One region of the Coprobacillus cateniformis genome, then DNA from elsewhere that is predicted to be linked to it. Evidence: riboswitches for the same ligand, from Rfam matches in the RefSeq annotation. Region 1 holds a riboswitch; the other holds the start of a gene.
What was found. Region 1 has a riboswitch for ZMP and ZTP ahead of GQF29_RS05465 (phosphoribosylaminoimidazolecarboxamide formyltransferase). Riboswitches for the same ligand answer to the same signal wherever they lie in the genome.
Positions count from the first base shown of each region.

Region 1 (6,631 bases):
CTATAACAACCATAACAACAGTATATTTATCTAACATAACCATTGGTAAAGCTATATCTTCTGTAAGTATAAAAATCACAACAGATATGATTGCAATAGCAATTCCTAATAACTTCATCCATATATAACGCTTTTGATATGTTAGACCTTCTTCTTGATTTGATTCCATATTTTTCTTCAAGAAAATAATAACAATTCCTAAGATTACAGTTGTCATTGCAGCAATCAAATTAATCAATGCCCAAGAATTTTCAATACCTGCTAAAGGTGTCTTGTTATCATTAACCGTGATAACTTCTGTTTCATTATTCTCTTCTTGTTGTTGGTTATTATTTTGTACTGGCGTATTAACTACAGGAGTTACTATATTGGCTGGCACTCTTGTAGAATCTTCTATATTTGGAGATAGGTTTGCTGAAATTCCTGCTTCAGGTACTTCAATAGGTCCAGTGATTTCGGGAGTTGCTGGCTCTTCATTATTAGATAAGGGTGGTTCCTCATCATCAGGTTGATTAACAATCGCTTCTATAATAGATAATTTTCCTTCTACTATATTAACTATGTAATTTTTATTTTCAACATAATGAGCAGTAATGGGATATTCACCTAATTCTTCACCAGATTCTCTTGTTAATGTGTAATTTAAAGGTTGCCCCTCAATCTCTCCTTCAACCGTTGCTGTGAAATCTGGATCATCTGTTCCTATGTTTTTTTCTACATCATCTATTGTTATTGTCATAGGTGCTGGATGAATAGTTAATGATCCTGATTCCAAATAAAGACTGTAAAAATAACTCACATCATTTCCAGTTTTATCATAAACTTTTGCTTCTTCAAGATTCAAGATATATTTACCAGACTCAGTTGCTAAAATCGATTCATGTTGTACAACAACATTATGACCAGTTTTTAGACTCCCAGCAGTTATGTCAAAACCAGATAATTTTTTTTCAGTACCATCATATGTGACTGTCATACTCTTTGCAGTCACAACAATTGGGATTTTCCTAAACAAACTAATTGTAAAAAGATTTTCAGGTGCCAAAGCATTACTTGAATTATAATCAAAATAGAGATCATCATAAATTAGATTTGCACGTAATGGATTATCAGGATGTATTTTCACTTCTGTTTATCTGCCATTTACTTCAACATAATTTAGAATAATTGTTTGTTTTTTACCTAAGTCAAAACGTGTAGGATCATCCTTTTGACCACCATATAAATACGAATTTACACTTTCACTAAAAGTATAACTTCTTTCAAACATAGCATTTTTTTCAACAACTTTACCTTTCGCATTATAGATTGTTCCATACATCTTTATATGATAAGTTACAGGTTCAATCTGATAAGCCTTTATATCAGTAAACTCTCCTAAAATAATTATTCCTATGAATAGGAATGTAAATACTTTCTTGATAACTTTCATTAATGTTCATCTCCCTACTCTATTTCCATTATATGGAGAAACAGTCACATGAAAGTCACAATTTGAAATTCATTGTAAAAAAAAGATGAGCATTAAAATAACTCATCTAAAACTTATCTAAAATTTTAAGAATTTTCTAACTGAAACAAAACTTCCAATTAAACCAACACCACTTCCAAGAGCAACTAATAAACCTGAACATTGCCAAATAAATGGGAAAGGTTCACGCAAAGCTAACATTGAAGGTAACAATCCAACAGCTCCATTATAAACCATTGTATATCCAAAATACATAACCAGAACTGGAATAATTGATCCTAAAATTCCAATAAAGATTCCTTCTAACATGTATGGTAAACGAATATACCAGTTACTTGCTCCTACCATACGCATAATACTAATTTCAGTTTGTCGAGATGTAATTGTAATTTTGATTGTATTTGCAATCATAAAGAGAGCTATAACAGTTAATCCAACAACAAAGATTGCCCCACCATTTCTAACAGCTTCTAAACTATTAACTAATGATGATGTTGATTCACCACCAGAGTTAACTTCATTGACATTATTAAGAGTTCTGATTTGATCAGCTACAGTATCAATTTGTTTAGCATCTGTGACTTCAACAACATAGGCCGCCCCTAATGGATTATTTTTACGATATGTTTCAAACAACTCTTTTCCATTATCGTTTTGTTGTTCCATCATTTTATTTAATTCATTATCTTTAGATGAGAATGTTACTTTCTTAACACCTGCAATTTTTTCAATTGCTGGTTGTATTTTTTTAGCATCTTCATCTTTTAATTCACGATCAATTTTCACATATACTGTAAGGCTTTCTTCAATACTTAATGTCATATCTTGAATATTAATTGCAATAATACCAATAACTGCAATCAAGACCAAAGTAATTGTTACAGCAAAAACAGAAGATACAGACATGACACCATTACGCCAAATATTTTGAAATGCTGTTTTACAATGTTTGGGGAAGTTTTTTACACAACTAATGAATTCCATTTGCATAACCTCCTGTACTTGTATCTGTCTTAATACATCCATCTTCAATTAAGATTGTTCTCTTTTTATATTTTTGAACAATTTCTTTATCATGTGTAACAACTAAAATTGTCGTATGATTGACTTCATTGATTCGTTCTAATAATTCAATGATTTCAATAGATGTATCTGGATCTAAGTTACCAGTTGGTTCATCAGCGATTAAAACTTTTGGATTATTAACAATTGCTCTTGCAATCGCTACACGCTGCTGCTGACCACCTGATAATTCATGAGGAAAAGCATTAGCTTTATCTTCTAGTCCAACAAGTTCTAATGTTCTTCTCACCTTTTTTCTAATTTCCACTCTAGGAGTATCTGTAACTTCTAATGTAAAGGCAATGTTTTCAAAAACTGTTTTCTTAGGCAGAAGTCTAAAGTTTTGAAATACAATTCCAATATTTCTTCTGAAATAAGGAACCTTGCGATTTTTAATTTTAGAGACATCTTCTCCTGCGACAATAACTTTACCAGATGAAGCTTTTTCCTCTCTATATAATAACTTAATAAAAGTAGATTTTCCTGCACCAGTAGGTCCAATGACATAAACAAATTCTCCTGGACCAATATTAACATTCATATTGTTGACAGCTCTTACGCCGGTTTTATAAACTTTTGTAACATTTTCGAGTTTTATCATCTTATCACGCTCCTTTTAACATTATAACACATATTTTGTCTAAAAAAATGGAAATTAAAGGTTTTTTCATGTGATTTGTTTTTTGAGTTCTCTCCTACTATGAAAGCTAAAGAAAAGATAACATATAACTGTTATCCTCTTTATATAATTAATGATGAAATAAACGTAAATGTGTAAATGCCATAACAATATTATACTTATCACAAGTTGCAATGACATGGTCGTCTCTGATACTACCACCAGCTTGAGCAACATATGTGACCCCACTCTTATGAGCACGTTCAATATTGTCTCCAAATGGGAAAAATGCATCTGATCCAAGTGCAACATCTTTTAAGGTTGCTAACCATATTTTCTTTTCTTCCTTTGTCAATGGTTCAGGCTGACAGGTAAAGAATTCTTGCCAAATTCCATCTGCCAATACATCTTCATAATCATCTGAAATATAGACATTGATGGTGTTGTCACGATCCGCTCTACGAATTTTCTCTTGAAATGGCAGACTTAAAACCTTTTTATGTTGGCGCAAATACCAATTGTCTGCCTTATTACCTGCTAATCTTGTACAATGAATACGTGATTGCTGTCCTGCTCCAATCCCAATAGCTTGTCCATCTTTGACATAACATACTGAATTCGATTGAGTATATTTTAATGTAATCATAGAAATCAGTAAGTCACGTATAGCACCTTGAGATAATTCCTTGTTTTGAGTCGGTCTATCATTAAATAAATCTTCAGTTATTTGAACATGATTTCTTCCTTGTTCAAATGTGATGCCATATACATCTTTTGTTTCAATATCTGCTGGGATATAATCAGTATCTATTTGGATAACCAGATAATTTCCCTTTTTCTTTTTACTCAAGATAGCTAATGCTTCAGGTGTATATGAAGGTGCAATAACCCCGTCACTCACTTCTCTAGAAAGATATCTAGCACATGACTCATCGCATTCATCACTTAATGCTGCAAAATCACCATAACTAGACATACGATCACTTCCTCGAGCTCGTACATATGCTGTGGCAATTGGCGACAAATCCAATCCATCAGTAAAATAAATTTGTTTTAATGTTTCATCTAATGGAACATACACAGCAGCTCCTGCTGGTGAAACATGTTTAAAGCTTGCAGCACTTGGCAACCCAGTTGCTTCTTTTAACTCTTTAACCAATTGCCAACTATTAAAAGCATCTAGTAAATTGATATATCCTGCTTTTCCATTTAACACTTGAATAGGTAATTCACCATTTTTGTTATAAATCTTTGCTGGTTTTTGATTGGGATTACATCCATACTTTAATTCTAATTCTCTCATTTTATTTTCCTCCTGAACATATGAAATTGAAAAGAGCCACACCTCTGGACTCTTTGCCCAGACGGTCGGCTCTTCGCATTATATTTCCTGTGGTCAATTCCACTTCCGTCAGTCATATAACTACTTAAAGACTACCACCTTTTACTTTTAAAATCAATAAAATTTGAAGCAATAATATAATTGGTATCCCAACAACAAAATACCATTGTCTTGTTTTATGATGACATATATACATACCTATCCATGTCCCAAGACTTCCCCCAATGATACTTAAGAGAAAAAATGATTTCTCTGGAACTCGCCATGCGTGTTTCCTTGCTTTATATTTATCCAGTTTCATCATCAAGAAAGCAAGAATATTAATCATAATCAAATATATCATCATGAATTTCATAACTTCAACTCCAAATTAGTGTTTTATGCTTTTTATTTTACAATATCACAAATCAACTCACAACAATAATATTTATATTATATGTTATTGATATTTGTTTTAGAACATATTTTTCTGTATAATAATAGATAGAGGTGATTAGCGATGAGAAAATGTCCAAGATGTCATAAAGAAATGACTGAAGAGTGTTATTTAAAGGATTCTGCACAACCTATTAGTGACTATGTTGTTGTTCAAAAAAATGAAGATCTAAAAAAGATAGAATATCCTTTAAAAGTATCACTCTGTAAGACATGCGGCTATGTAGAAATGTATGTGGATTTAGATAAAGGGTAGAAGACTACTCTTTTTCATTTATTTTACGATTTTATTAACACCAATAGAAAAAATAATGTTATAATGCTTTAGCAAAGGATGTGATATATATGTGTGGAATCGTTGGATTTGCACCTGTGAAGGAAAACGGAGCAGAAATTTTAAAACAAATGATGGATCGTATTGCACATAGAGGACCTGATGGCGAAGGTCAATTTGTTGATGAATATGTTGCTTTAGGTCATCGTCGTTTATCTATTATTGATTTAGCTGGTGGAACACAACCTATGGCGACTGAACATTTGGTAGTCGTTTTTAATGGGGAAATATATAATTATTTAGAACTAAAAAAAGAACTAGAAAATAAAGGGCATCACTTTAAAACAAATAGTGATACTGAGGTTCTTTTACATGGTTATGAAGAATATCATTATGAAATTGTTAATCATTTAAGAGGAATGTTCTCTTTTGCTTTATATGATACAACAACTCATGAATTATTTTGTGCAAGAGATCATTTTGGTATTAAACCTTTTTATTATTATTTTGATCAAGAACATTTTCTTTTTGCCAGTGAAATCAAGGGATTCTTAGATCATCCTGATTTTAAAAAAGAATTAAATAGAGATGTTTTAGATATTTATCTAAAGATGAACTTTGTGGCTGGTGAACAAACATTCTTTAAGAATGTGAAACAATTATTGCCAGGTCATTACTTAGTTTATAAAGATAAACAAGTTGAAATAAAGCGTTATTATTCTATACAATTCAAAGATCAATATAAGAGTGATCAAGAAATGATTCAGGCAATTGATCAGATTATGAAAGATTCAGTAAAACATCATTTAATTGCTGATGTTGAAGTAGGATCATTTCTTAGTAGTGGAATAGATTCATCATATCTTGTTTCATTAGCAAGACCTCAACATACATACACAGTTGGATATAATGATGAAAGATATAACGAGATTAGTTATGCTCAAGATCTAGCACAACAATTAGGTATTGAAAATAAAAGCAAAATTATTAATAAAGAAGAATATTTAAATATTTTACCTAAGATGATGTATCATCTGGATGAACCAACTGCTGATCCAGCTGCTGTTGCGCTTTATTTTGTAAGTGAACTTGCGAGCCAGGATGTTAAGGTTGTCTTATCAGGAGAAGGTGCAGATGAATTCTTTGGTGGATATAATACATATCGTGGTGATATTGATAGTGGTATTTATGGAAAGATTCCATTCTTTATTAGACATTTCATTTCACGTATTTGTAAACATTTGCCAACAATCAAAGGTGTCCCTTTCTTAATCAGAAATGGTGAACGTATTGAAGATTATTATGTTGGTGTCAACCCTGTTTTTTCTGAGCAGGATTGCAAACACTTATTAAGAGATACTTCTCATCTACATACTCATGATGATATTGTTGCTCCTTTATTCAAGAACTTAGGAAAAGCAACCAATA
Region 1 covers NZ_WSNW01000001.1:1,058,288-1,064,918, forward strand. The annotation lists gene GQF29_RS05445 (FILTED domain-containing surface protein) at 1-1,126, opposite strand, end outside; gene GQF29_RS05450 (hypothetical protein) at 1,133-1,432, opposite strand; gene ftsX (permease-like cell division protein FtsX) at 1,550-2,455, opposite strand; gene ftsE (cell division ATP-binding protein FtsE) at 2,442-3,134, opposite strand; gene GQF29_RS05465 (phosphoribosylaminoimidazolecarboxamide formyltransferase) at 3,283-4,455, opposite strand; ZMP/ZTP riboswitch at 4,504-4,581, opposite strand; gene GQF29_RS05470 (DUF1294 domain-containing protein) at 4,580-4,849, opposite strand; gene GQF29_RS05475 (hypothetical protein) at 4,994-5,185, shown strand; gene asnB (asparagine synthase (glutamine-hydrolyzing)) at 5,275-6,631, shown strand, end outside.

Region 2 (6,631 bases), 260 kb from region 1:
GTTATATCAAAAACTGAACGTACTAATGAGAATCCATTACTATGAACACCACTAGAAGCAATCCCAACCAAAACATCACCTGGTTTAATATTTTCACCATTAATAATATCTTTTTTATCAACAACACCAACTGCAAATCCAGCAAGATCATAATCATCCTCTGGCATTAATCCAGGATGTTCAGCAGTTTCACCACCAACAAGAGCACATTCAGATTGCTTACATCCCTCAGCAACACCACTGACAATAGTTGCAATTTTTTCTGGATAGTTTTTACCACATGCTATATAGTCAAGGAAAAATAAAGGTTCACCACCAGAACATGCAATATCATTGACACACATAGCCACAGCATCAATTCCAATCGTATCGTGTTTATCCATGACAAATGCAAGTTTGACTTTTGTCCCACATCCATCAGTCCCAGACAATAGCACTGGTTCTTCCATGTTTTTAATTGCACTTAAATCAAATGCCCCAGCAAATCCACCAAGTCCACCTAATACTTCTGGTCTCATTGTTTCTTTCACATGTTTTTTCATCAATTCTACTGATTTATATCCTGCTTCAATATCTACTCCAGCTTTTTTGTAATCCATCGTTTCTCTCCTTTTATTTATTTTGCATACGCGCTAAAACTGCTTTATATGTTTGAATTAAATCCCCAATATCTTGTCTAAATACATCTTTATCATATTTCTGGTTTGTATCAACATCCCATAAACGGCATGAATCAGGTGAAATTTCATCTGCCAATAAGATCTCTCCATTTTCAGTTTTTCCAAACTCAATTTTAAAATCAACCAATTTCAGGTTTAATTTTAAGAAAAACTCTTTTAACAATTCATTAATTTTCAAAGTTGTATCTCGGATATATGCTAATTCTTCACGTGTTGCAAGTTTTAAAGCAATAGCGTGATCACTGTTGATTAATGGATCACCGTAATCATCATTTTTATAACATAACTCAAAGATGGGTTCATCTAAAACAACACCTTCAGGAAATCCTAATCTTTTACAAAAAGATCCTGCTGTCATATTTCTAATAATAACTTCTAATGGAAAGATTTCCACTTTCTTCACTTTGATATCACGGTCATTGATTTTTTCAATCATATGAGTTTTGATTCCAGCTTCCTCTAACATATCAAAAATAATACTTGAGATTGTGTTATTTAAAACACCTTTTCCTTCAAATTGATCATGTTTTACACCATTACCAGCTGTTGCATCATCTTTATAATGGATAATATATTCATCTTCTTTATCTGTCTTATAAACTTGTTTTGCTTTTCCTTCATACAATAATTCTGCCATTTTTTCTTTGCACCTTTTATTTAAATTTTTCTATCATTTGATCATTAGCACGCATTGCTTGTACTTCCATGTCTTTTCTATAAGCCATTAATTTTTCTTTAATACTATCATGTTTAATAGCCATAATTTGTAATGCTAAATAAGCAGCATTCTTGCTTCCATTAATAGCCACTGTTGCAACGGGAATTCCAGAAGGCATTTGAACAATTGATAACAATGCATCCATACCATCTAATGTTGCACCACTAATAGGTACACCAATCACTGGTAATACAGTTTGTGAAGCCACAACACCTGGTAAAGCCGCTGCCATTCCGGCTGCTGTAATGATCACTTCTGTTCCATCAGTTTCTGTTTCTTGAATAAATGTACTTAATCCTAAATGAGCACGATGTGCTGAAAGACATCTCACGTTTACTTCCACACCATAATCCTTTAAAATCTCTACAGCTGGTTCAACTTTTCCTAAATCACTTGTTGAACCCATAATAATTGCAACTTTCATTTTTCTTCTTCCTTTCTTCTTAAACGCCAAAAGAGACAGTTGTCTCTTCTAGAATAAACCTACTATTTTTCCTTCTTCGTCAATATCCATATTGACAGCAGCTGGAACTTTAGGAAGTCCAGGCATACGCATGATATCACCACTAATAGCCACCAAGAAACCTGCTCCAGTATTAGGAATCAAATCACTAATAGTTACTTTAAAACCACTAGGTTTTCCTAATAATGTTGGATCATCAGACAAAGAATATTGTGTTTTCGCAACACAGATTGGCAAATTACCCAATCCTTGTGATTCATATTTCTTCATCTTATTTAAAACTTTCTTAGAGAAAGTGACATCATCTGCACCATATATTTCTTTTGCAATCGTCTTAATTTTATCAGCAATAGGTAAATCAAGACTATAAATCGGAGCAAAATGAGCTTCATCTTTTGCTAAAATATCTAGTAATTTTTCAGCTAACTCAATTCCACCTTCTGCACCCTTTTCCCAAACCTTACTAATTGCTACATCAACACCCTTAGCCTGACAAATTTCATTTAATAACTGTAATTCTGCTTCTGTATCTGTTGGGAAAGCATTAATTGCAACAATGCTTGGTAAATTGTATTTCGCAATATTTTCAATATGCTTTTCAAGATTTTCAATCCCTGCTCTTAAAGCATCTAAATTTTCTTCATTTAAATCTTTTTTAGCAACACCTCCATGCATCTTTAGAGCACGAACTGTTGCAACAATAACAACTGCATCAGGAGAAAGTTCCGCTTGACGACATTTAATATCTAAGAACTTCTCGGCACCTAAATCAGCACCAAAACCTGCTTCTGTAATAGCATAATCGCCTAATTTCATAGCTAACTGTGTCGCCATAACAGAATTACATCCATGAGCAATATTTGCAAAAGGACCGCCATGAACAAAAACAGGTGTATGATCTAATGTTTGAACTAAATTTGGTTTAATCGCATCTTTCAACAATAAAGTCACAGCCCCAGTCGCTTTAATATCATTAACTGTAACAGGTTCACCAGCATGATTATATGCAACAATCATACGTCCTGCACGTGCTTTTAAATCTTCTAATGATGTTGCCAAACATAATATAGCCATAACTTCACTTGCTACACTAATATCAAATCCATCTTCTCTAGGTACACCATTGACCTTTCCGCCAAGTCCAACAACAATATGACGTAAAGCACGATCATTTAAATCAACAACGCGCTTCCAAACAATTTGTCTTGTATCAATATCTAATGGATTCCCCTGTTGAATAGAGTTATCAAGCATAGCTGCAATCAAATTATTAGCAGTTGTAATAGCATGAATATCTCCAGTAAAATGAAGATTAATATCTTCCATTGGAACAACTTGTGCATACCCCCCACCTGCTGCTCCACCCTTAACACCAAAACAAGGCCCTAAACTTGGTTCTCGCATAGCCACAACTGATTTTTTTCCTAGTTTGTTTAAGGCTTGTGACAAGCCAATCATTGTTGTTGTTTTTCCTTCTCCAGCAGGAGTCGGATTAATTGCTGTAACAAGAATCAATTTTCCATCTTCATTGTTTTTGAGTTTTGAAATGGCTTCTAAAGAAATTTTAGCTTTATACTTTCCATAAAGCTCTAAATCATCTTCATCCAACCCTACTTTTTGAGCAATTTCTTTAATTGGTTTCATTTTAGCACTTTGTGCGATTTCTACATCTGTTAACATAATGCCACCCTTTCTTTTTCACTTTTTTATCAAGGACTTCAACACTTCTTTTATACCATAAATCGTGGTTTTTCACCAGTGTAATTGCTATCATTTATAGAAAAACCAAAAAAAGAGCCTACTCGTCCAGACATTTGCCCAGACGGTCGACTCTTTCCTATTATACTCCATGTGGTTCATTCCACTTCCGCCAGTTGTATAACTAAGTGAATAATATCATTTCTTGTATCATATTTCAACCAAATTCCGACATTTTTTCATGAAATTTTAATAGCAATTGAGGAATGATTGAATAGCATCATCAATAACTTCTTTATTCATAGCAGAAGTTGGAACACTATCTCCATTATCCAGCCTTAACTCTCCACTTTTAATCAATTCAATATGCTCCATATTCACAAAATATCGCGGATGCATCTGAAAAAAATGATACTCTACTAACATTTGCTTAGTTCTTTTTAAATCCTCAAAGAACCCTTTGTATCGTCCTTTTGTCGTCACTACCACTGTTTCTCTCATACCTGTTTCAATATATTCAATTTCACTAGGCACTAAATTCAAAACTTCTCCTGTCAATGAGAAAAAATGAATTTGAAAATGAAGCTTTTTATAAACTTCTAAAGCTCTTTGAAACTCACTTGCTAATAATTTTTCTTGTGGTTTCATTAACAATTGAAAACCGTCCGCTCTAAACACCTCATGCATATATTTATAATCATCACATACAAAGAAAAGAATACAATCAGGATTTTTTTCCTTTAACATTTTCCCTAATTCAAATCCATTTCTCCCATTAATAATTCCTCCTAAAAAAGCCATATCATATTCCTCACGTTCTAAACGTTTAGCAACCCCTGGAGTTTGTGTATAACTTTCAAACACCAACTCTTCATCACAAGGAAATGATTTCAATTTTTCGATTAAATGATCTACATAATCTCCATTTTCTTCACATACTAGTATTTTCATAATTTCGCCTCCTATATACATCTTCTATTTTACACTATATTTCAACAAAAAAGATGCCACTTTTACGCCATTTTGTGCACTTTTTAAGCCAAAAGTCCGTTTTCAACATTTTTAGTATAGAGTTTAATTTTGATTTGAGTTATCAATAAAGGAGGAATAATATGAAAAAACTCAAAGCATTATGGTTGCCTTTTTTAACAAAAGAGAAAGCCTTATTTATTCTCTTTATTTTCATTCTTATCAATATATGTATCTATGTTGCTTACAACAGTTCCATCTATTCATATGATGGTTATATTGAAACATATTCACAAGCTGGTTTAGAATTCTTTTATTATTTGCATTGCATAGGTATAAATCCCTTTTTGTTTATGGTTATGATGCTTTTGATACCAAATATAATGTCATATGATTTCTTAAATATTCATCAAAATCATACTTCATATTTCATAGAAACCCGACTTCATAAAAGTCAATATTATAAACATATTTTCATAAGAAATATCTGTTTATCCTTCTTCATAACATTTATTATTGAAATTTTTATTCTTTTAATAATTCATATTTTCTATGCACCTATTCAATTTAATACGATGAATTATCCAGAACTATACTATCGAAAAACTCAAATTCTTTCAAGCAATGAATATCTGAGTTTATTTGCATTTATTAACCTAACAGCAATAGGATATGCTTTAGTATCAAGTTTAGTGTTTTCACTACAAGTCATAATTACCAACAAATACATTTATCGTTGTTTTGGTGTCATTTTTGGAATACTTCTGGTTTTAATACCTGCTCTTGTTCAAGGATATTTACCTATATCAGAAACTGCTTTTATTTTTCAAGTCAATAACATCGTTGCTTTAGGAATGGAAAATGTTCGACCCAATCCCTTTGGTCTTTCACATTTTGGATTATATATGTCATGTTTCATTATTTATAGTTTCATAAGTTATTTTGCTTATCACAAAATGCTGAAATGGAGAAAACATTATGATTAAATCATTTTATCGTTTAGTTGATAAAAAAATGATTGCTTTACTCATCCTGATGTTAGTGATATCGCCGACACTTTGTGGTAAAAACACCTATACAATTTGTTTAATATATTCGCATTATTTAACAATTTATATGAATAATGTCTATCTCTTGATGATGTACCAATATGCATCACGATGTCAAACTTTATCCGCTTATATAATTACACGAATTGGACAACAGAAATTCTATCAAATTGTTTACTGGATATTTATAAGTATTGGTTTGCTTTACACTATCATTATTTATATCAGTTATTATTTTTTCTTTGGTGCCATTCCATCAGAGTCATTTTTATTCACAATCTATTTTATGATTATAAATATAATTGTGACTGGTCTTGAAAGTACACTTATATATTTACAAGTTGGTACCAAAAAGAATTTACTTTATTTGATTTTCCCTATAATTATCAATGTCTTATTTCATTTTTTATATACAAATTTATACTAAAGGAGAATATCATATGTTAGAAATACATGATTTAACCAAAAAATTTCATCAGCATACTGTTTTAGATCATTTAAACATGATAGTTCATAAAGGTGACTTAATCTACATTCATGGCATTAATGGGTCTGGGAAATCTACACTTTTTAAATTAATCTGTGATATCTTAGAACCAGACAATGGGTGTATTATATTATCAGAACAGGCTCATATTGGAGCACTTATTGAAAATCCAGGTTTTTTAGAACGAGAGACTGGTATGTATAATCTCAAATTCTTAGCTCACCTCAATCATCATTTTTATGAAGACAAAATTATGCAACTTTGTAATGACTTCCAACTTGATATTCAAAGCCATACCAAAGTAAAAGATTATTCATTAGGTATGCGGCAAAAGCTTGGAATTATTCAAGCACTTATGGAAGATCAGAACTTTATACTATTAGATGAACCAACAAGAGGTTTAGATGAAGATTCAGTGAAAGCTTTTTGTCACCTTATTAATGATCTTCACAATCAAAATAAGACAATTATTATTGCTGCTCATGAATATCTTAGAGAAATTCATTATAATAAGATTCTGCATTTAAAAAATGGTCTATTAATTGAAGATGAAGTATTATAAAGTTT
Region 2 covers NZ_WSNW01000001.1:799,121-805,751, forward strand. The annotation lists gene purM (phosphoribosylformylglycinamidine cyclo-ligase) at 1-599, opposite strand, end outside; gene purC (phosphoribosylaminoimidazolesuccinocarboxamide synthase) at 613-1,317, opposite strand; gene purE (5-(carboxyamino)imidazole ribonucleotide mutase) at 1,334-1,822, opposite strand; gene GQF29_RS04015 (formate--tetrahydrofolate ligase) at 1,871-3,541, opposite strand; ZMP/ZTP riboswitch at 3,671-3,749, opposite strand; gene GQF29_RS04020 (LytR/AlgR family response regulator transcription factor) at 3,809-4,510, opposite strand; gene GQF29_RS04025 (hypothetical protein) at 4,672-5,514, shown strand; gene GQF29_RS04030 (hypothetical protein) at 5,507-6,004, shown strand; gene GQF29_RS04035 (ATP-binding cassette domain-containing protein) at 6,018-6,626, shown strand.
Region 2: linked by a shared signal. The riboswitch ahead of GQF29_RS04015 (formate--tetrahydrofolate ligase) and the one ahead of GQF29_RS05465 (phosphoribosylaminoimidazolecarboxamide formyltransferase) in region 1 are both predicted to bind ZMP and ZTP.